3 regions of the Billgrantia desiderata genome follow, and region 3 is predicted to be linked to each of the others. Evidence: predicted binding sites of a transcription regulator. Region 3 holds the regulator's gene; each other region holds the start of a gene.
The links. The regulator sigma-54, encoded in region 3, starts transcription at its own class of promoters, with help from an activator protein. The targets are predictions, from matches to a motif close to TGGCACNNNNNTTGCTNT.

Region 1: glnL (nitrogen regulation protein NR(II)) is a predicted target of sigma-54. The motif match lies at 6,287-6,304, and genes of this name have one in related genera.
Region 2: urtA (urea ABC transporter substrate-binding protein) is a predicted target of sigma-54. The motif match lies at 6,056-6,073, and genes of this name have one in related genera.

The regions. Positions count from the first base shown of each region.
Region 1 covers NZ_FNVC01000028.1:57,389-64,752, forward strand. Annotated here, with positions in the region: gene C4S71_RS19555 (deoxyguanosinetriphosphate triphosphohydrolase) at 1-1,262, opposite strand, end outside; gene C4S71_RS19560 (hypothetical protein) at 1,415-1,594, shown strand; gene C4S71_RS19565 (hypothetical protein) at 1,695-2,294, opposite strand; gene C4S71_RS19570 (zinc-dependent alcohol dehydrogenase) at 2,340-3,509, opposite strand; gene ntrC (nitrogen regulation protein NR(I)) at 3,716-5,125, opposite strand; gene glnL (nitrogen regulation protein NR(II)) at 5,118-6,164, opposite strand; gene C4S71_RS19585 (DUF4124 domain-containing protein) at 6,480-7,046, opposite strand; partial or broken gene C4S71_RS19590 (group II intron maturase-specific domain-containing protein) at 7,223-7,364, opposite strand, start outside.
Region 2 covers NZ_FNVC01000001.1:7,161-14,524, reverse strand. Annotated here, with positions in the region: gene urtE (urea ABC transporter ATP-binding subunit UrtE) at 164-862, opposite strand; gene urtD (urea ABC transporter ATP-binding protein UrtD) at 862-1,701, opposite strand; gene urtC (urea ABC transporter permease subunit UrtC) at 1,698-2,840, opposite strand; gene urtB (urea ABC transporter permease subunit UrtB) at 2,844-4,418, opposite strand; gene urtA (urea ABC transporter substrate-binding protein) at 4,621-5,910, opposite strand; gene C4S71_RS00040 (tripartite tricarboxylate transporter permease) at 6,308-7,364, opposite strand, start outside.
Region 3 covers NZ_FNVC01000002.1:128,221-135,584, reverse strand. Annotated here, with positions in the region: gene lptC (LPS export ABC transporter periplasmic protein LptC) at 1-153, shown strand, start outside; gene lptA (lipopolysaccharide transport periplasmic protein LptA) at 150-677, shown strand; gene lptB (LPS export ABC transporter ATP-binding protein) at 685-1,410, shown strand; gene C4S71_RS02945 (RNA polymerase factor sigma-54) at 1,588-3,009, shown strand; gene hpf (ribosome hibernation-promoting factor, HPF/YfiA family) at 3,118-3,426, shown strand; gene ptsN (PTS IIA-like nitrogen regulatory protein PtsN) at 3,433-3,903, shown strand; gene rapZ (RNase adapter RapZ) at 3,950-4,870, shown strand; gene C4S71_RS02925 (HPr family phosphocarrier protein) at 4,873-5,142, shown strand; gene pmbA (metalloprotease PmbA) at 5,262-6,602, opposite strand; gene yjgA (ribosome biogenesis factor YjgA) at 6,751-7,269, shown strand; gene tldD (metalloprotease TldD) at 7,313-7,364, opposite strand, start outside.

The sequences.
Region 1 (7,364 bases), on a different contig from region 3:
TCGAGCATGCGCCGGTAGCTGTCGTACAGCGGCCAGGAAGGGCGCGGGGTGTTCTCGCCGATCAGCGCCAGCACCCGCTGATGCTTGAAGCTCGATTGTCCGCTGAAGTGCAGCTCATGGGCGGCGCCGATGAAAGCCTCGAGCAGGATGCCCAGGGTGGTGTAGGCGCCGATCTCCAGCTTGGCCTTGCGCTCGTTCTGGAAGATGCGCTCGCGCGCCAGCTGCTTGGCGGCCGCCACCCCCCAGCCCAGGTCGGGATGGCAGAGCTCGAGCAGGTCGCTATTGAGCGTACCGTTGAGCAGCGCGTTCTCGTGCTCGACGAACACGGCCCCCACATCGTTGACGGCCCGCTCCATGGCGGCACCCCGCAGTGCGGCGATGCGCCGCCGCTGGGAGACGCCGTCGCGGGCCATGCGCGCATAGTCCGAGGGCGCATCTCCGGCGATCTGCAACAGCACCTCAGCGACCTCCTCGAAGCGCAGGATGCCCATCTCCAGGCCGTCCTCCAGGTCGAGCAGCGCGTAGCAGATATCGTCGGCCGCCTCCACCAGCCACGCCAGCGGATGGCGACACCAGCGCCCTTCGCCGCGGGGCAGCAGGCCCAGGCAGCGGGTCACGTCCTCAAGCAGCGGCCGCTCCGACTGGTAGCAGCCGAACTTGCCGGCGCTGCCGCCGTGCTCCACGGTCCAGGGGTACTTGAGCAGGGTGCCCAGGGTCGCCGCAGTGAGGCGCATGCCGCCGCGAAACTGGTTGTATTCGATCTGGGTGACGATGCGAAAGCCCTGGGCATTGCCCTCGTAGGTCAGCAGATCGGCGCGCTCGCGCTCGGAAAGCCCCTCCAGCAGCCCGCTGCCATCCGCCTCGGCGCGCTTGAACCAGTCGCGGATGGCGTATTCGCCGGCATGCCCGAAGGGCGGGTTGCCGATATCGTGTCCCAGGCAGGCGGCCTGCACGATCACGCCGAGATCGGCCGGCGTGATCCATTTTGGCAGCCGCTCGCGCAGCAGCTCGCCGACGATCATGCCCAGGCTGCGCCCCACGCAGCCCACCTCCAACGAGTGGGTCAGGCGGGTGTGAATATGGTCGTTGTCGGTCAACGGGTGGACCTGGGTCTTGCGCCCGAGCCGCCGAAACGAGCCGGAGAAGACGATGCGGTCATGGTCCTTGTGGAACGGGCTGCGCCCGATCTCGTCACGCCCGCTGGTGGGTTTGCCATGCAGCCGCGAGGGGTCGAGCAACTGCTGCCAATGCATCTGGGTCATGGGCTTCCTCCTGAAGCCTTCATTCTGGCACCGCCATGGGTGACATGGCCATCGTCGCCGTAAGCGCCTCGCTTGTCGCATAGCGCGGGGCTTGCCTAACTTGTCAGTACGTTCACCCGCACGAGAGGTCGACCACTCGACAAGGAGGCAGCATGGCACGCAAACCCGACGCAACCCGCCCCCAGCAGCCCGGCGACGAGGCACCGCCCGGCACACCCGGTACCGGAGAGAACGTATGCCCCAAGTGCAAGGGCGACGGCCGGATCGATGACGGCACCTGCCCCGAGTGCGGCGGTTCCGGTTATGTCATCGAGGGCATCGGTGGCGGCTGAGCGGCCCCACCAGGCACCCACACAAAAGAGGCCGAACTTCAGCGGTTCGGCCTCATTGCGTGAGCGCAGGCGACAGCAGCAGCCCAATCATGGCGCCAGCTCAGTAGTCGTAGTCGCTGCCTTTGATATAACCGCTGGTGTCGCGTTGGCGCACGGTGGTGGTCTGTAGACGAGGCCCCGGCGAGCGTGCCGGCGAAGGCAGCGCCATGGGACGAGCAGGCAGACCGTCACCGCGTGCCGCCGCTCCCCGGGCACGCTCCACCCCTTGCGGAAAGCCGCTACGCCCACTGTAGTCGGGTGTGCGTCCGGCCTGGTAGGCGTGCCGCCGGGTCTGGTCCTGAGCACAATACAGGCTTACCGCCGTGCTTGCCCCCACCGCCACCAGCGCCAGCTTGACGCTGCCGTGCTTGGGGTGGTCGCGGTCGGCCAGCAGCGCCAGCAGCGCCGCCAGATCCAGCGCATCGCCGGCACTGCGCGCCCACAACGCGGGCTTGGGATTGACGCTCAGCGCACCGATACCGGTGGCTACACCACGTGCGCCGCAAAGACGCACGATGGCTTCCGCCCCTTCCACGCCCAGCGCTCTTGTCACGCTGCGCGGCGCCAGCAGCTGGTAGAGACCCAGCCCGATGCCCAGCCAGCCGAGCCCACGTGCCAGCCTGTCGCTGGTCTGCAGCGAATGGCTCCGGTCGAGATTCATCTGTTCACCTCCATGTCGGTTTTCTGCATCCGGCGCACAAGCCGCTCAAGGCTTGAGTACCACCTTCACGCAGCCGTCCTGCTTGTCGCGAAAGGTGTTGTACATTTCGGGCCCTTGCTCCAGGCCGGCGCTGTGGGTGACCACGAAGGAAGGGTCGATCTGCCCCTCGTCGATCAGACCCAGCAGCTCGTCGGTCCAGCGCTTGACGTGGGTCTGACCGGTGCGCACGGTCAGACCCTTGTTCATCAGCGGCCCCATGGGCACCTTGTCGATCAAGCCGCCGTAGACGCCGGGGATCGACAGGATACCGCCGGGACGGCAGACGTAGATCATCTCGCGCAGCACGTGGGCGCGGTCGTTCTCCAGCATCATCGCCTGCTTGAAGCGGTCGTAGACCGAATCGAGGGAGCGCGGCACGTGAGACTCCAGCCCCACCGCATCGATGCACTTCTCCGGCCCCTTGCCCCGGGTCAGCTCCTGCAGGCGGGCGAGCACGCTCTCCTCGTCGAAGTCGATCGCGATCGCCCCGCCAGCCTCGGCCATGGCCAAGCGCTCGGGCACGTTGTCGATCACCACCACCTGCTCGGCACCCAGCAGCACGGCGCTGCGCACGCAGAACTGGCCAACGGGCCCGGCACCCCAGATGGCCACGGTATCGGTGGGCTCGATGTCACACTGCACCGCCGCCTGCCAGCCGGTGGGGAAGATATCGCCGAGGAACAGCACCTGCTCGTCGCTCAGGCTGTCGGGTACCTTGACGTGGGTGGTGTCGGCGAAGGGCACGCGCACGTACTCCGCCTGGCCGCCGGCATAGCCGCCGGTGAGATGCGAGTAGCCGAACAGGCCGGCCCCGGCATGGCCGAACACCTTGTCGGCCAGCGCCTTGTTGCGGTTGGAGCGCTCGCACAGGGAAAAATTGCCGCGCCGGCACTGCTCGCACTCGCCGCAGGTGATGGTGAAGGGCACCACGACGCGGTCGCCGACCTTGAGCTCGCGGGTCTCGTTGCCGACCTCCATCACCTCGCCCATGAACTCATGCCCCACCACATCGCCCGATTCCATGGCCGGAATGAAGTGGTGGAACAAGTGCAAGTCGGAGCCGCAGATGGCGCAGCTGCTGACATTGATGATGGCGTCGCGGGGATGTTCGATCTTCGGGTCGGGAACCGTTTCGTAGCGGATATCGTTCTTGCCGTGCCAACACAGCGCTTTCATGACTCTCTCCCTGTCTTTGACTGCCTGCGAAAGCGAATGACCTGAACTTCACCTTAGTTCAGCGGCGTCCGGCGACAGGTAAGGGAGTTTGGTAGCTCGGTTACGATCCTTTGCACACATGTGCAGGCCCGGCGCCCTGGCAAAGCACCGGGCGCTTGTCACCCGCAGTTGGTAACCGTTATCCACCACAGACTATCTTGCCCACCTCAGTCTTCCGCCAGTGAGGGCAACAGCGTCTTGAGCTTGCGCGTCAGTGTATTGCGCCCCCAGCCCAGCAGCTCGGCGGCTTCGCCCTTGCGCCCGCCGGTGTGTTTCAGCGCCGTCTCGATCAGGATGCGCTCGAAGTCCGGCACCGCCTCCTCCAGCAGATGGGTATGACCCGCCGCCAGGGCGCGGTCGGCCCAGTCGCGGAAGGCGGCGCGCCAGTCGCCGCTGGGGGCCTCGCCGCTCTCGCCCTGGCGCAGCTCCGGCGGCAGGTCTTCGACCAGGATCTCACGCCCCGAGGCCATCACCGTCAGCCAGCGACAGGTATTCTCCAACTGGCGCACGTTGCCGGGCCACGGCAGCCGGGTCAGGTGGGTCTCGGCATCCTTGGTCAGTACCTTGACGTCGGTGGCGAGCTCCTTGGCCGCCTCGGCCAGGAAGTGCCGCGCCAGGCGGGGAATGTCTTCGCGCCGCTCGGCGAGCTTGGGCAGATGGACACGAATCACGTTGAGGCGATGGAAGAGGTCCTCGCGAAAGCGACCGTCCTCCACCAGCGCCTCCAGGTTCTGGTGGGTGGCGGCAATGATGCGCACGTCGACCTTGACCGGGGTATGGCCGCCGACGCGATAGAACTCGCCGTCGGCCAGCACCCGCAGCAGCCGCGTCTGGGTCTCGGCCGGCATGTCGCCGATCTCGTCGAGGAACAGCGTGCCGCCGTTGGCCTGCTCGAAGCGCCCCTGGCGCTGCGCGGTGGCGCCGGTGAAGGCCCCCTTCTCGTGGCCGAACAGCTCGGACTCGATCAGATCGCGCGGGATGGCGGCCATGTTCAGGGCGATGAACGGGTGGGCCGCGCGCGGGCTGTGCTGATGCAGGGCACGGGCCACCCGCTCCTTGCCGGTGCCCGACTCGCCGTTGATCAGCACGGTGATGTGCGAGTGCGACAAGCGGCCGATGGCGCGAAACACCTCCTGCATGGCCGGCGCCTCGCCGATGATCTCGGCGTTCAGCCCTTCGGGTACGCTCACCGGCCGCTTGCGCTCGCGGGCATGGGCCACCGCGCGGCGCACCAGGGCCAACGCCTCGTCGACGTCGAAGGGCTTGGGCAGGTATTCGAAGGCACCGCCCTGGTAGGAGGCCACGGCGCTGTCGAGGTCGGAGTGGGCCGTCATGACGATGACCGGCAGATCGGGATGCACCTCGCGGATCCGCGACATCAGGTCCAGGCCGTCGATGCCCGGCATGCGGATATCGGTGACCAGCACGTCGGGGGGATCGTCGAGAAGACGGCTGAGCGCCATATCGGCCCGGTCGATGCACTCGACCTCGAGGTCGGGCTGAGCCAGGGCGCGCTCCAGCACCCAGCGAATGGCGCGGTCGTCGTCGACCACCGCGACACGTGCGACATCAGTCATGGCGCTTCTCCAGTGGAATAAGCAGACGAAACTCGGTATGACCGGGGCGGGACTCGCATTCGATCAGTCCTTGATGCTGATGCAGAATGCCCTGGGCAATGGACAATCCCAGTCCACTGCCGTCGGCGCGCCCCGATACCATGGGGTAGAAAAGGGTTTCCTGCAGGGCTTCGGGAACACCGGGGCCGTTGTCGATCAAGGCCACCTCGCAGACCAGGCGATGACGCTCGGCGCCCAGGGTGAACTGGCGGCGGGCGCGGGTACGCAGCAGCAGGCTGGGCGCTGCGGTACCGGCCTCGGTCATGGCTTCCACTGCGTTGCGCGCCACGTTGAGCACCGCCTGGATCATCTGCGCCTCGTCGCCGGGAAAGTCCGGCAGGCTGGGGTCGTAGTCGCGCTCGATGCTCACCCCCGGTGTCTCGGCGGAAAGCAGCGTACGCACCCGCTCCAGCACCTTGTGCACGTTGAGCGGCTCGTGACGCAGCAGCTTGTTCGGCCCCAGCATGCTGTCGACCAGGTCGCGCAGGCGGTCGACCTCCTCGACGATGATATGGGTGAATTCCCGCAGGGCGGGGTCGTCAAGGTCGCGCTCCAGCAGTTGAGCGGCGCCACGGATGCCACCCAGCGGGTTCTTCACCTCGTGGGCCAGCCCCCGCGACAGCACCTTGATCGCCTCCTGACGGTTGAGAAGGGCCTCCTCGCGGGATATCCGCAGCAGCCGGTCGCGCGGCTCCATCTCCACCAGCAGCTCGGCCGCGGAGAGCGGCGTGACCGTGTAGTCGATGGTCACCACGGCGCCGCCCAGCAGCGCCAGGCGCACTTCGCGCTGGGTAAAGGGATGCTGGTCGTCCCGCGCCTTGGCCAGCACCTCGCCCATGCCGTCGTCTTCGACCAGCAGTGCCGCCAGGCTGTGGCCCTTGACCCGCCCCAGGCTGACTGCCAGCAGGGCCTCGGCCGCCGGATTCATCCAGCTCAACTGCAGCTCGTCGTCCAGCAGCAGCACCGCCGTGGTGAGGTGTTCCATCAGGCGTCGATACATTTTCGACCTTTTCTCGCAAAATGAAGGGGGACTGAGCGCAGCGCTTGCATCGTCATGGCGCATGCCCGGCTCATCGCCGAAGCGGCATCTCCCCTGGGCGTCACCGGCCCCTACACAAGAAGCAAGCAAGAAGTGCGCCAACCCTTATAAGAGCGCTATAGCGCCGTTTCGGGGCGGATGTCGCGTCCGCCTATGCACCATAATGGTGCGCTCAGAGAGAAAGCGCCAGCGAAGAAAGCGCACGCCTCATCCATCATGGTGCGAACCCACCCTATATCGGGGCAGCCTGTTGGAAAGCGAGGCAGCAGAAGGAACTCAGCCGTCGCTTCCCGGCAGAGTGGCGCTGGAGCGCTGCACGTAGAGCGAGACCGGCGCCGTGCGGTGGCGTATCTGCCCCTGAGCGTCGAGCAGCTCGGCCTGCAACACGTATTCGCCGCGAGACAGATTGGTCAGCATGAAGGCACTGGTATGCATGGCGGTCTGGCTCACCTGGCCATCGACCAGCAGCCTTACGCGATGGTCGGGACGCAGCGCCGGCACAATGGCCAGTTCGACCTGCAGATTGCCGGCGTAGCTGGCAGGCAGGTCGCCCCCGTGCTCGGGCGAGCGAATGCGGAAGGTGTCGTAGGGCATGAAGGGCTGGCCCGGCGACTGGCCCGCCCGCGGGGTGGCTCCCTCAGCCCGTGGCGGCTCGGCCCGGCGCCCCTCGGTGCGCGAAGGGATCACGGTCACCGGTGCCAGCTGGACCGGCTCGCCGCCGCGGTTGGGGTCGTCGGTGAAGATCACATTGCCCTGGGCATCGGTGGTGCGATAGATGGTCGTGGCCTGTGCCGAATGCGCCATCAGCACTCCCAGCAGGCACGGCACGATCAGCTTGAGCATGGGTCGCTCCCCCTTGGCTGTTCCGCAGCGCACCTGCCGGCCGAACCCGGGCATGGGCGGGTCGGAATCGGGCGCGCGTAACGGAACGTTCCGCCTAGTGTACGAATCGGGTAGGGGCCGGGGTCACCCCCGGCGCCCTCCCACACCACCGTACGTACGGTTCCGTATACGGCGGTTCATGAAGAACGGTTAAGCCCTCTTACCGTATCCAGTACCGAGATCAGGCCCAGCCCGTCGAACCGCTTCCGCGGCAGGGCCTGATTCATGTGCGAGGCACCCGCATTCCACCAGGCTCCTCGCCCATTCCCCGCTGATTTC
Region 2 (7,364 bases), on a different contig from region 3:
TCGCCCCAACTCGCTTTTATAAACAACACCTTATAAAAAATCGGCGAGCCGCAGCCACGACTCACCGACTCCTTTTGGTGCGCCAGTTCGGCGCTTTTGCACCAACCTAATGCACCATTTTCGTTCGCAGCACCCTTCTGGTGCGGGCATCGCCACAGTCGCCCTATACCGTCAGGTGTTCCTTGATCAGCGCATCGGAGAGTTCTGCGATCTCACCCTTGGCTACCGGCCTGCCGCGATCCATGATCACGAAACGGTCGGCGTACTTGCGTGCGAAGGGCAGCTTCTGCTCCACCAGCAGCACGGTGAGACCGTCCTCCTCGATCAGCTTACGAATCACCTCGCCGATCAGGGTGACGATATTGGGCTGAATGCCCTCGCCCGGTTCATCGAGGATCAACAGGCGAGGCTCGATCACCAGGGCACGGCCGATGGCCAGCTGCTGCTGCTGGCCGCCGGAGAGATCCCCGCCACGGCGGTGCTTCATCTCCTTGAGCACCGGAAAGAGCTCATAGATGCGCTCCGGAATGGTGCGCCTGCCGTCGCCGCGAGCCGCCAGACCGGTGCGCAGGTTCTCTTCCACGGTGAGCAAGGGGAAGATCTGCCGCCCCTGGGGCACGTAGCCGATTCCCAAACGCGAGCGATCCTCCACCCGCCGCTTGGTCAGCTCGACATCGTCGGCATAGCGAATGCTGCCGGAGGAGACCTTCACCTCGCCCATGACGGCCTTCATCAGGGTGGTCTTGCCCACCCCGTTGCGGCCCATCACGCAGGTACACTTCCCGGCTGGCACGGCCAGGTCGAGATCCCACAGAGTGTGGCTCTCGCCATAGAACTGGTTGAGCTTGTCGATCGCCAGCATCAGAGCGTCTCCTCTTCGGCTTCGGCACCCAGGTAGACTTCGATCACCCGTGGGTCGCTGGAGACCTGATCCATGCTGCCCTCCGCCAGTACGCTGCCCTGATGCAGCACCGTCACCTTGCGCGCGATGGAACGCACGAAGCCCATGTCGTGCTCCACCACGACAACGGATTGCTTGCCGGCAAGCCCGGTGAGCAGTTCGGCGGTACGCTCCATCTCCTGCTCGGTCATGCCCGCCACCGGCTCGTCCACCAGCAGCAGCCGCGGCCGCTGCATCAGCAGCATGCCGATCTCCAGCCACTGCTTCTGACCATGGGAGAGAATGCCCGCCGGGCGGGCGTGCAGTGCCTTCAGGCCGATGATCTCCAGGATCTCGTCGATGCGATCGCGAATCTCGCCGTTGATGCGGGCGGTGAGCGTGGGCAGGATGCGCTTGTCGGCGGCCATCGCCAGCTCCAGGTTCTCGAACACCGTGAGCGCTTCGAACACCGTGGGCTTCTGGAACTTGCGGCCGATGCCGAGACTGGCGATCTCCGGCTCGTTCATGGTCAGCAGGTCGTGACGGCTGCCGAACCAGACCTGGCCGCTGTCGGGCCGGGTCTTGCCGGTGATGATGTCCATCATGGTGGTCTTGCCGGCACCGTTGGGCCCGATGATGCAGCGCAGCTCGCCGTCGTCGATGGTCAGGTTGAGTGCGTTGATCGCCTTGAAGCCATCGAAGCTGACCGTCACGTCCTCCAGGTAGAGGATCGGCCCGTGCCGCACGTCGACCGGCGACTCCACGGGTACCAGGAAATCGAAGACCCGGTCACGGCTGGCCAGGGAACGCAGAATGCTCATGCCGATGCCTCCTTGCCGGAAAACGAACCGTCACCGTCTCGGCGGCGGCGCAGCCTGAGCGCCAGCAGCCCTGCCACACCCTTGGGCAGGAACACCGTGACCAGCACGAAGAGTCCGCCCAGGGCGAACAGCCAGGCGTCCGGCATTGCCCCGGTGAAGACCGTCTTGGCATAGTTGACCAGTATCGCCCCGATCACCGCCCCGTAGAGCGTCGCCCGGCCGCCCAGCGCCACCCACAGCACGATCTCGATGGAGAACAGCGGCGAAAACTCGCTGGGGTTGATGATGCCGACCTGGGGCACGTAGAGCGCCCCGGCAAGCCCCGCCAGCATGGCCGAGACCGTGAACACGAACAGCTGGAAGCGCTCGACCCGGTAGCCGAGAAAGCGCGTGCGCGCCTCGGCGTCGCGGGTCGCCACGCACACCCGGCCCAGCTTGCTGGTGACGATGGCCCGGCACAGCACGTAACCCAGCGCCAGGGCCACGCCGGTGGCCAGGAAAAGGCCCAGCCGGGTCTCGCTGCTGCGCAGGTTGAAGCCGAGAATCTCGCGGAAGTCGGTCAGTCCGTTGTTGCCGCCGAAGCCCATCTCGTTGCGGAAGAAGGCCAGCATCAGGGCGAAGGTGAGCGCCTGGGTGATGATCGACAGATAGACCCCGGTGACCCGCGAGCGGAACGCCAGGAAGCCGAACACCAGCGCCAGCGCCCCCGGCACCAGCAACACCATCAGAAAGGCGAACCAGGCCATGTCGAAGCCGTACCAGTACCACGGCAGGCTGTCCCAGTTGAGGAACACCATGAAATCGGGCAGCTCCGGGTGGCCGTAGACGCCGCGGTCGCCGATCTGGCGCATCAGGTACATGCCCATGGCGTAGCCGCCCAGGGCGAAGAAAGCGCCGTGCCCGAGGCTGAGGATACCGAGATAGCCCCACACCAGATCCACTGCCACCGCCAGCAGCGCATAGCTCAGGTACTTGCCGAACAAGTTAACGGTATAAGCGCTGACGTAGAGCGGGTGACCAGGCGGTACCGCCACGTGCAGCAGCGTCACCAGCGTCATGGCCGCCAGCAGTACGCCAAGAAAGATCAGCGTCGAGCGCTCGCCGAACGGCCGCAGCAGCCAGAGTCGAGAAGAATCCATGGATCAGCCCTCCGCCGCCCGGCCCTTCTGCGGGAAGAGTCCGCGGGGGCGCTTTTGAATGAACAGGATGATGAACACCAGCACGATGATCTTGGCCATCACGGCACCGGCCCAGGGCTCCAGCACCTGATTGATCACACCCAGCGAAAGGCCTGCCACCAGGGTGCCCCACAGGTTGCCCACACCGCCGAACACCACCACCATGAAGGAGTCGATGATGTAGTTCTGGCCCAGGTTGGGGCCGACGTTGGTGAGCTGGCTGAGGGCCACGCCGGCCAGCCCCGCCACCCCGGAGCCCAGGGCGAAGGTCATGATGTCGACTCGGGTGGCGCGAATGCCCATGGAGCGCGCCATGGCGCGGTTCTGGGTCACCGCCCGCACCTCGAGCCCTAGCCGGGTGCGGCGCATGATCAGCATCAGTACGGCGAACACCACCAGGGCAAAGCCGAGCACGTACATTCGATTGAGGGTGAGGGAGAGCGCATCGTTGACGGCAATGGAGCCGCTCATCCACTCCGGCGTGATCACGGTGCGGTTGAGCGGCGAAATGCCGGTGCGCACCAGCTGCTGCAGGATCAGGCTGATGCCGAAGGTGGCCAGCAGCGTTTCCAGCGGCCGCCCTTTCAAGAACTGAATGACGCCACGCTCGATGGCGATACCCGCCAGAGCTGCCACCAGGAAGCCGGCCGGGATCGCCAGGATCAAGGCCAACCCCGGCTGACCGGGCAGCAGTTGCTGCATGGCCCAGGTGGTATAGGCACCGAGCATGATCAGCTCGCCGTGAGCCATGTTGATCACGCCCATCACGCCGAAGGTGATGGCCAGGCCGATGGCGGCGAGTACCAGCACCGAGCCGAGCGAAAGACCGAAGTAGAGCGTCTCGGCGGCGCGGTTGAGCTTGAGCATCTGCTCGATGCCGTTCAATGCCTCACGGGCGGCGTCGGCCACGATCGGATCGTCGCCGTTGGCGGCACGGTTGAGGGCGACGCGTACCCGGGGGTGCAGGCTACCCTGCAAGTCATCTATGGCCTCGAGTTCACCCTGCTCGAGACGGTAGATGGCCAGGGCCTGGACCAGCCGTTCGCGCACCCTGGCGTCCGGCTCTTCTTCGATCACCTCGGCCAGCGGTCCGGCCAGATCGCCATCGACTTCGCCCAGCAGACGCTCGGCAGAAGCGCGGCGCAGCCCGACATCGGCGGCGTAGAGATCGACCACGGCAATGGCGCTGCGCAGCTGGTTGCGCAGCGCATTGTTGATGCCGATACGATCCAGCTCACGGCGCGACATCTGGCCCAGCGGCTCGCCGCTCAGCGCATCCTGTACCGGCCAGTCGCGACCGGTATTGTCGAGCACCACCACGAAGCGGCCGTCGCCGGCGCGCTGCAGGCGCCCGTCGAGCAGCGCCTGCAGCCAGTCGCGGGCGCGGGGATCGTCGCTGTGCACGATGGCCTCGATGGCCCTGCCCTTGGCGGGAAACGAATCGACATCCAGCGCCTCGAGCAGCGTCATGGCGGCAACATCGTCGGCCGGCGCGGCATCCTGCGCCGCTGCGGGGGTCGTCATGGAGAGACCGAGCATCAGCAGGAGGCTCAGAGCGAGAACCAGCAGCCACGAGCCCCGGCTCTGGGAGGTACGTTCATCCTCGGCGGCATCGGTGCCGGCCCTCGCCCCGGCCGTCGCTGGCCCAAGCATGGGGGGGTATCTCATCGGAGCGTTCCTCGGAAACGATAGAGAAGGCGTGCTCCCCCGCTGCACTTGGGCAGCGGGGGCGGGGTACCACTTACTCGGCGAGTGCTGCTTCGGCCTCTTCGGCCGCCGTGCTGCCACCGCAGCGACCGGTGGCGACATTGAAGTTGCCGCAGCGCATCGGCGCCTGCCAGTCGGCCATCAGATCGCGGGAACCCGGCAGGTAATCGGACCAGGCATCGCCGGCAACCGTGGAGGGCGTCTGCCATACGATGTCGAACTGGCCGTTGTCCTGGATCTCACCGATCAGCACCGGCTTGGTGATGTGGTGGTTGGGCATCATCGCCGCATAGCTGCCGGAAAGATTGGGTACCACCACGCCGATGATGGCGTCCTTGATGGCATCGGGATCGGTGGTGCCTGCCTTGCGTACCGCCTCGGCCCACATGTTGAAGCCGATGTAATGGGCCTCCATCGGGTCGTTGGTTACCGCCTCTTCGTCGCCGGTCCACTCGATCCAGGCGTCGATGAAGTCGTAGTTGGCATCGGTGTCAACGCTCATGAAGTAGTTCCAGGCGGCCAGATGACCGACCAGCGGGGCGGTATCGACACCGGTCAGCTCCTGCTCGCCCACCGAGAAGGCGATGACCGGAATGTCACCGGCGTCCACGCCCTGGTTGCCCAGTTCACGGTAGAACGGCACGTTGGCGTCGCCGTTGATGGTCGAGACCACCGCAGTAGGCTTGCCTTCGCTGCCGAAGCGGCGCACCTCGGCAACGATGTTCTGCCAGTCGCTGTGGCCGAAGGGGGTGTAGTTGATCATGATGTCGTCGTCCGCCACACCGTGCTCTTCCTTGAGGTAGGCCTCGAGGATGCGGTTGGTGGTACGCGGATAGACGTAATCGGTGCCGAGCAGCGCGAAGCGCTCGATGCCCATCTCGTTGATCAGGTAGTCCACGGCGGGAATGGCCTGCTGGTTGGGGGCCGCCCCGGTGTAGAAGACGTTCTCGGAAGACTCCTCGCCCTCGTACTGGACCGGATAGAACAGCAGACCGTTGAGCTCCTCGAACACCGGCAGCACCGCCTTGCGCGATACCGAGGTCCAGTTGCCGAATACCACGTCCACCTGGTGCTGTTCGAGCAGCTCACGCGCCCGCTCGGCGAACAGCGGCCAGTTCGAAGCCGGATCGACCACCACCGCTTCGAGCTGACGTCCCAGCAGACCGCCCTGCTCGTTCTGCTGGGCAATCAGCATCTCCACTGTGTCTTTCAGGGTCGATTCACTGATGGCCATGGTGCCGGACAGCGAGTGCAGGATTCCCACCTTGATGGGGTCCTCCTGGGCCAGTGCCTGACTGGCAGAGCCGAGGGAAACCGCTGCCATCAGGGCCAGGGTGGTGGAACGAAGCGGGAAAGACATGATGCGTCGGGAAGCGTTCAAGCGAACCTCCTTGCGCCCTCTGAGAGAGGGACTTGTTGTGAAGGTCATGTGCAGCCGACATTGGCCACACAGCACTAGGCCTCCTGTCTCTGCAAAGCGTGCGCCATCATGCGGCAAGTGCTGAAAAGTCTTTGGATAACGGATGGTTAAGTAAAGCAAGAAAAGAATAATTTACCGTTTACGCACCTCAGACGTGCAGCTTTGGGCGCCATGAACGCGCCGCGACGGAGCGGCTGCACCACCACGAAGCACCATGGCAGTGCAACGGGAAAAAGCGGAAACGAAAGCGGGGGCGCCGATCGCTCGGCACCCCCGTTTCAAGGCAGGAAGGTTCAGGTTATCAAACGCTGCGGCGTGCCATTACGCGCTTGATCAGCGGCAGAGTCAGTGACAGCGCGGCAATGATCAACAGCCACATGGAGATCGGCTTGTCGATGAAGATCGACCAGTCTCCTCCGGAGATCTGCAGCGCCCGGCGCATGGACTCCTCCATGATGTCGCCGAGAATCAGCGCCAGGATCAGCGGCGCAGCCGGGAAGCCGAACAAGCGCATGCCCAGCCCCAACAGGCCGAAGCCGAGCAGCAGCAGCAGATCGAAGACGCTGAAGCTCATGCCGTACACCCCGATCATGCAGAAGATCAGGATCAGTGACAGCAGCAGCGGCCGCGGCAGGTCGAGGATCTTGGCGATCAGCGGAATCAGCGGCAGGTTGAGCACCAGCAGGAAGATGTTGCCCAAGTACATGCTCGCCACCACGCCCCAGAAGACGTCGGGACGATCCACCAGCATCGCCGGGCCGGGCGACACGCCCATTACCAGCAGCGCGCCGAGCAGCACCGCAGTAGAACCGGAACCGGGCACGCCCAGGGTCAGCAGCGGCACGAAGGAACCGGTACAGGCGGCGTTGTTGGCCGACTCCGGCGCCGCCACGCCCTTGATGTTGCCCTTGCCGAAGGTGTCACCGTCCTTGGCCAGACGCTTCTCCATGCTGTAGCCGAGGAAGGAGCCGATGGTGGCACCGGCACCCGGCAGCACGCCGGTGAAGAAGCCCAGGATGGAGCTGCGGCCAATGGGCGGGGCGATCTGCTTGATCTCCTGCTTGGAGAGCTTGAGCGAACCGATGGCGTTACGCGGCTGCTCCTTGCCGCCACCGCCCTTGAGCAGCATGTAGAACACCTCGGCCAGAGCGAAGATACCCAGCGCCACGACCAGGAACTCGATGCCGTCGAGCAGATGCACCGTGCCGAAGGTGAAGCGCTCGGTGCCGGTCTGCAGATCGATGCCCATGATTGAGATCATCACCCCGACCACGGCGGCGATCAGCCCCTTGACCAGCGACTTGTCGGACAGCGATACCACTGCAGTAAGACCCAGTACCATCAGCGAGAAGTACTCG
Region 3 (7,364 bases):
CAGCCGCCGCAGCACATGCGCGGCGAACGTTTCGACGCCTGGATCCATGACAACCGGGCACGATTGACCGACAATGTGCGCGGCTATCACCCCCCGGAAGGCGCTCAGCCGGGACAGGCCGACCCCGTCACCCTGGAGGAACTCACGCCATGAAGCGATGCAAGCCGTCGACGCCTCGCACGCTGCTCACCCTGGCATTGATCGGCCTGGCATGGAGCCCTGCCGCGAGCATGGCCCAGCAGCGCGACGCCGATCAGCCCATTCATATCGAAGCCGACCGGCTCGATCTCGACGACGTTGCCGGCACGGCGGTCTACACCGGCGACGTGGACATTCGCCAGGGCACCATGCGCATCACCGGCGACCGCGTCGAACTCCGGCGCAATGCGGCCGGTGAGCTTTCCCGCGCCACGGCCCGCGGCGAGCGCGCCTACCTCGAGCAGCAGCCCGATCCCGACCAACCCGTGGTACGCGGCTGGGGACGCACCGTCATCTATCACGCCGCCGAACGCCGCGTCGAGCTGATCGACCGTGCCGAGCTGCACCAGGGCGGAGATACCTTCGATGGCGGCTATCTCGAGTACTTCCTCGACCGTCGCGTGGTCCAGGCCCGCGCCGAGAGCGAAGGCGTCGAAGGACGCCAGCGTATCCGCATGACCCTGCAACCGGAGCGCTGAGATGGCGATGAAGACCCTGCACGCCCGCCACCTGGCGAAGAGCTACAAACGCCGGCGCGTGGTGCACGACATCAGCCTCTCCATCGAGCAGGGCTGCGTGGTGGGGCTGCTCGGCCCCAACGGAGCCGGCAAGACCACCTCGTTCTACATGATCGTGGGCCTGGTCAAGGCCGATGCCGGCAACGTCTGCATCGACGACCTCGACCTCTCGAAGAGCGCCATGCACGAGCGGGCCAAGGCGGGCATCGGCTACCTGCCGCAGGAGGCTTCGATCTTCCGCAAGCTCTCGGTGGCCGACAACATCATGGCCATCCTGGAGACCCGCAAGGATCTGGATCGACAAGGGCGTCATCAGCGCCTGGAGCAGCTGCTGCAGGACTTTCACGTCACGCACATCCGCGACAACCTCGGCATGAGCCTGTCGGGCGGTGAGCGGCGGCGCGTGGAGATCGCCCGCGCGCTGGCCACCGAGCCGGCCTTCATTCTGCTGGACGAGCCCTTTGCCGGCGTCGATCCGATCTCGGTGGGCGAGATCAAAGGCATCATCCGCCAACTCAAGGCCCGCGACATCGGCGTGCTGATCACCGATCACAACGTCCGCGAGACGCTGGATATCTGCGATTCGGCCTATATCGTCGGCGACGGTCAGATCATCGCGGAAGGCGATGCCGAGGCCATTCTGGCCAACCGTCGGGTAAGGGAAGTCTATCTCGGCGAAGACTTCCGTCTATAGCAGCGCCCCTGCCCATAGCGCATTCCGACCCAACAAACAAGAGCATGATCTTACATTAAAATTCCCTAACGGGCATGAATATTGCCGATGGCATGCTTATTGCAGCTCTGCGCTCTTGCAAGTGATCGTCGGCCAGTCTAGGGTAGAGTCTTTCCGGCAGATGAGCCCATTATTCTCATGGCCATGAAAGCATCCTTGCAACTGCGAGTCGGCACTCAGCTGACCATGACCCCACAGCTGCAGCAGGCCATCGCGCTGCTGCAGCTCTCCACCCTGGACCTGCGCCAGGAGATCCAGCAGGCCCTCGAGTCCAATCCCATGCTCGAGCTCGACGACGGCTTCGGCGAACAAGCCGTCAGCGAGCCCCAGAGCGACGACTGGGCCAGCGAAATTCCCGGCGAGCTCTCCACCGACAGCGACTGGACGGATACCTATCCGGATCATGGCAGCGGCGCCGGCGGCGCCACCGGCGAAGGCCCCGATTTCGAACGCCAGGCCGCGGGACAGACGCTGGCCGGCCACCTGATGTGGCAACTGGCGATGATCGATGTGAACGAGCGTCAGCGGCAGATCGCCGAAAGCCTGATCGATGCCGTCGACGGCACCGGCTACCTGACCCAGCCGCTGGAAGAGATCCGCGACGGCCTGCGTCGCCAGGGCCTCGAGGGGCTGCCTACCCGTGAGGTCGAGCAGGTGCTGCTGCGCCTGCAGCAGTTCGAACCCACCGGCGTGTTCGCCAGGGACCTGCGCGAATGCCTGATGCTGCAGCTCGCCACCCTGCCCGACGATACGCCCCTGCTGCCCCAGGCACGCCGCCTGGTGCGCCAGTTCCTCGAAGCCCTGGCCGCCGACGACCGTCGCCTGCTCAAGCGGCGCCTGAGCCTGGACGACGAGGCCCTCGACGACGCCATTGCCCTGGTGCGCTCGCTGAACCCGCGCCCTGGCAGCGCCTATGCCGAGGTCGGCAGCAACTACATCACCCCCGACCTGGTCGCCTATCACGACGAGTCCGGCTGGCGCGTGGAGCTCAATGCCGAAGCGCTGCCACGCCTGCGCATCCAGCCCGACTACGTCGCCCTGGTGCGCCGCGCCGACAAGAGTCAGGACAACCAGTTCCTCAAGGATCACCTGCAGGAAGCCCGCTGGTTGATGAAGAGCCTGGCCAGCCGTAACGACACCCTGCTGCGAGTGGGGCGCGAGATCATGGCCCGCCAGATCGACTTCCTGGAGCAGGGCGAGGAGGCGATGAAGCCGCTGGTACTGGCCGACATCGCCCAGGCCGTGGAGATGCACGAATCGACCATCTCGCGGGTCACGACGCAGAAGTTCATCCACACGCCGCGCGGCGTGTTCGAGCTGAAGTATTTCTTCTCCAGCCACGTTGGCGGCAACGGCGAGGGGGATGCTCACTCCAGCACCGCGATTCGCGCCCGCATTCGCAAGCTGATCGCCGACGAGCCACCGCGCAAACCGCTCTCCGACAGTCGTCTGGTGGAGCTGCTGGCCGACGACGGCATTCAGGTGGCGCGCCGCACCGTGGCCAAGTATCGTGAAGCGCTGGGAATACCTTCCTCGAGCGAACGCAAGCGCTTTCGTTGAACTCGGCGCGCAGCGTTGACGCCGGACAAGAGCGTCGTTCGGAGGGGTTTGCAAGGAGGCAAAAAGGGTTACAATCAAACCACCACTCGAAGGACGAAGGAGCTCGTCATGCAAGTCAACATTACCGGCCATCATGTTGAACTGACCGATTCCCTGCGTGACTACGTGAGCGAAAAGCTCAACCGCGTCCAACGGCACTACGACAACATCACCAACGTGCAGGTCACCCTCTCGATCGAGAAGGAGCGCCAGCAGGCCGCTTGCACGCTGCATGCCGCCGGTGCCGATCTGCATGCCGAAGCCTCCGACCCGGACATGTACGCCGCCATCGATGCGCTGACCGACAAGCTCGATCGTCAACTGGTCAAGCACAAGGAAAAGGCCCAGGCCCGCGCCCAGGGCGCCGGCATTCGCTGAGTTGCCATGACACTGGAAAACATACTGCCCCCTGAGCGCGCGCTGTTCGACGTTCCCGGGGGCAGCAAGAAGAGGGTGCTGGAGTTCTTCAGCACCTTCATTGCGCAGAACACCCCGAGCCTCGACAGCCAGGAGGTCTTCGGCCGATTGATCGGCCGTGAGCGGCTGGGCAGTACCGGCATCGGCAACGGCGTCGCCATCCCGCACGCGCGAAGCCCGCACTGTCACAGCCCAGTCGCCGCCTTCCTCAAGCTGGCCGAGCCCATCGATTTCGACGCCATCGACGGCGAGCCGGTCGATCTGGTCTTCGTGCTGCTGGTACCCGAGGAGGCCGACGACACGCATCTGTCGCTGCTGAGCCAGGTCGCCGGCGTGATGAACGATGCCGAGACCCGTTCGCAACTGCGCAAGTGCGAAAGCCAGCGCGAACTTCACGAGCGTCTCATCGGCGCCATTCGACGACAGTCCTCGGCCTGACCGCCATCCCCAGCCGCTCGGCCAGCCCCTGATCAGGAGAAACGTAATGCAGCTTGTGATCATCAGCGGCCGCTCAGGCTCCGGCAAGTCGATCGCACTGCAGGCGCTCGAAGACATCGGCTACTACGCCATCGACAACCTGCCGGCGATGCTGCTCGGCTCCCTGGTCGATGAACTGCGCGGCTCACCCACGGTACAGCAGTGCATCGCCGTAAGCATCGATGCACGCAATCTTCCTCATGCGTTGGAACGGTTCCCCAGGCTGCTGGAGGAGCTGCGTGCCAAGCAGGTCGACTGCCAGATCGTCTACCTCACCACCGATGCGCGAATCCTGATCGAGCGCTACTCCGCCACCCGGCGCCGGCACCCGCTGACCCGCGACCGGGACATGACCCTGAGCGAGGCGATCGAGACTGAAGACACGACGCTGAGCGAGATTCGCAACCTGGCCGACCTGATCATCGATACCTCGCGGCTTTCGGTCCACGACCTGCGCGGGCGCATCACCGAACAGGTGGCCAGCCATCGCGCCGACCAACTGACCCTCACGGTGGAGTCGTTCGGTTTCAAGGGCGGCGTACCGCTGGACGCCGATATCGTGTTCGACGCGCGCTGCCTGCCCAATCCCTACTGGGACCCGCGCCTGCGCGCGGCGACCGGCCGCGAAGCGAGCATCGTGGAGTTTCTCGAACAGTACCCTCTGGTCCACCAGATGCACGAGGACATCGTCACCTGGGTCGAGCGCTGGCTGCCGGCCTATCGCGACAGCCATCGCAGCTATCTCACGGTCGCCATCGGCTGCACCGGCGGCCAGCATCGCTCGGTGTACCTGGCCGAGCGCCTCGCCCGCCACCTCGCCCAGCAGCAGCCCGACGTGCGTCTGCGCCACCGCGAGCTCGGCATCCATATACCGGTCTCTACCACGCAGGAGATGACCGCAGCGCCATCCGACCGCAAGGAAACCTGAGCGTGCCCAGCCGCAAGCTGACTCTGACCAACAAACGCGGCCTCCATGCACGCGCTGCCACCAAGCTGGTTCAGTGCTGCCAGCCTTTCGATGCACGCGTGTTCGTCTGCCGAGGCGCCCAGCAGGCCGAGGCCACCAACATCATGGCCCTGCTGATGCTCGGCGCCCCGTGCGGCACCGAACTCGACATCAACGCCGAGGGTGCGGATGCGGAAGCGGTTCTCGAGGCCATCGAGGCTCTCTTCGAGGCCCGCTTCGATGAGGATCTTTAGGAATGGCTGCGCTCGGCCATGTGGCGTCGAAGCCCTCTTCGCAGTGCTCATCGGGCTTCGCCTGGTCTGACCATCGCTCGCTCATCCGCGAGCTTTTGCGGTAAGGCCCAATATACGATTCAGCTGCCTGCCACGGTCATCTCGTCGATCAGCCAGCTGCCGGTGTGAATGCTGCCGCGGGTGTCGATGTCGCTGCCCACGGCCTGCAGGCCCTTGAACATCGTCTCGAGATTGCCGGCGATGGTGAACTCCTCGACCGGATACTGGATCTCACCGTTCTCGACCCAGAAGCCAGCCGCTCCGCGGGAGTAGTCGCCGGTCACGCCGTTCACCCCCTGGCCCATCAGCTCGGTCACCAGCACCCCACGCCCCATGCGGGCCAACAGCTCTTCGCGCGCCGCCAGCGGTGCCGCGATCCGCAGGTTGCGGGCGCCGCCGGCGTTGCCCGTGGTCTGCAGGCCCAGGCGGCGTGCGCTGTAGGCCGACAGCATGTAGCTGGCCAGACGCCCCTCTTCGATGAAAACGTTGTCACGAGTCTGCACGCCGTCGTTGTCGAACGGGGAGCTGGCCATGGCACCGCGCTCCATGGGCCGCTCGCCGAGCGTGAACCAGTCGGGAAACAGCCTCTCTCCCAGCCGATCGCACAGGAACGAGGCCTGACGATAGAGCGAACCGCCGGCGATGGCACTCATCAGGTGACCGACGAGACCGCTGGCGACGGTGGCATCGAACATCACCGGCAGGCGCCCGGTGGCGGGCCGACGCGCCCCCAGCCGCTGCAGGGTGCGCTCGGCCGCCTTGCGGCCGACCGACTCGGCGTCGCGCAGTTCACGCGGGTTACGTGCACTGGTGTAGTCGTAGTCGCGCTGCATGCCGCTCGCATCCTCGGCGATCAGCATGCAGGAGAGCGAGTGGCGGCTGCCGCGCTGGCTGCCGAGAAAGCCATGGCTGTTGGCGTAGACCCTCACCCCTTCGCCGCTGGAGAGCGAGGCACCCTCCGACTGACGTATGCCCGCCTCGGCGCGGCCTGCCGCTTCACAGGCCAGCGCCAGCTCGATGGCCTGCTCGGTGCTGAGCGGCCAGGGGTGGTGCACGTCGAGGTCGGGCAGCTCGGTGGCCATCAGCTCGGCGTCGGCCAGGCCCGCGGCGGGATCTTCACCGGTGTAGAGCGCAATGGCCATGGCCTTCTCCACGACCTCGCGGATCGACGCCTCACCGGCATCGGTGGAGGAAGCGCTGCCCTTGTGGCCACGCAGGTAGACGGTCACGGCAATACCCTGATCGCGGGAAAGCTCGACGGATTCCACCTCGCCTTCCCGCACGCTGATGCCGATACCCTGGTCGACGCTGGCCCCTACCTCACAGGCATCGGCTCCCAGGTGTCGCGCCAGCGCCAGCGCCTGCTCGGCACGCGACTCCAGCAGCGCCTGCTGGGCGGCGGCATCGAAAGCCTTGCTCATGTTCATCTCCCTCATCCACCGGCAGCGCCGGTATCCGTTCGTGTCTGTTCCCGCCGCAGCGCGACGGACTGATATACTGCGGTCATTCGACCCTATTCATCACCCGATGGCCAGCCCGAAGCCGGCCCTCACATCACTTGGATGCGGCATGACCCAGGACATTCCCACTTTCTCCGACGAAAGCTCCGACGAACGGCCCAGCAAGTCCCAGCTCAAGCGCGAAATGCACGCGCTGCAGGCCTTGGGCGAACAGATCATCGCCATGACGCCGACCGAGCGCGCCCGCTTCCCGTTGTCCGAGGACATGCTCGCCGCCGTCGAGGAAACCTCCCGCATCCGCTCTCATGAAGGGCGCCGTCGCCACATGCAGTACGTCGGCAAGCTGATGCGGCGCGAGGATCTCGAGGCGATCCAGGCGGTGTTCGACGAGGTCGAGCAGGAGAAACGTCATCGCGACCTGGCCTTCCATCGCCTCGAGAAGTGGCGCGACCGCCTCATCGAGGAGGGCGACGATGCCGTCGAAGCCTTCATCGAGGAGCATCCCGACGTCGACCGTCAGGCCCTGCGCCAGCTGATCCGCAACGCCAAGAACGAGCGTGAGCGGGGCAAGCCCCCGGCCAATGCGCGCAAGCTGTTCCGACTCATCCGCGAGACGGCGGGGCTTTAAACCACTCGCCGCTCGGGACTGGTCAGGCGGCAGGCACGTTCACTCATGAAGCGGTGCCGCCGACGGTGAGCTCATCAAGCTTCAAGGTGGGCTGG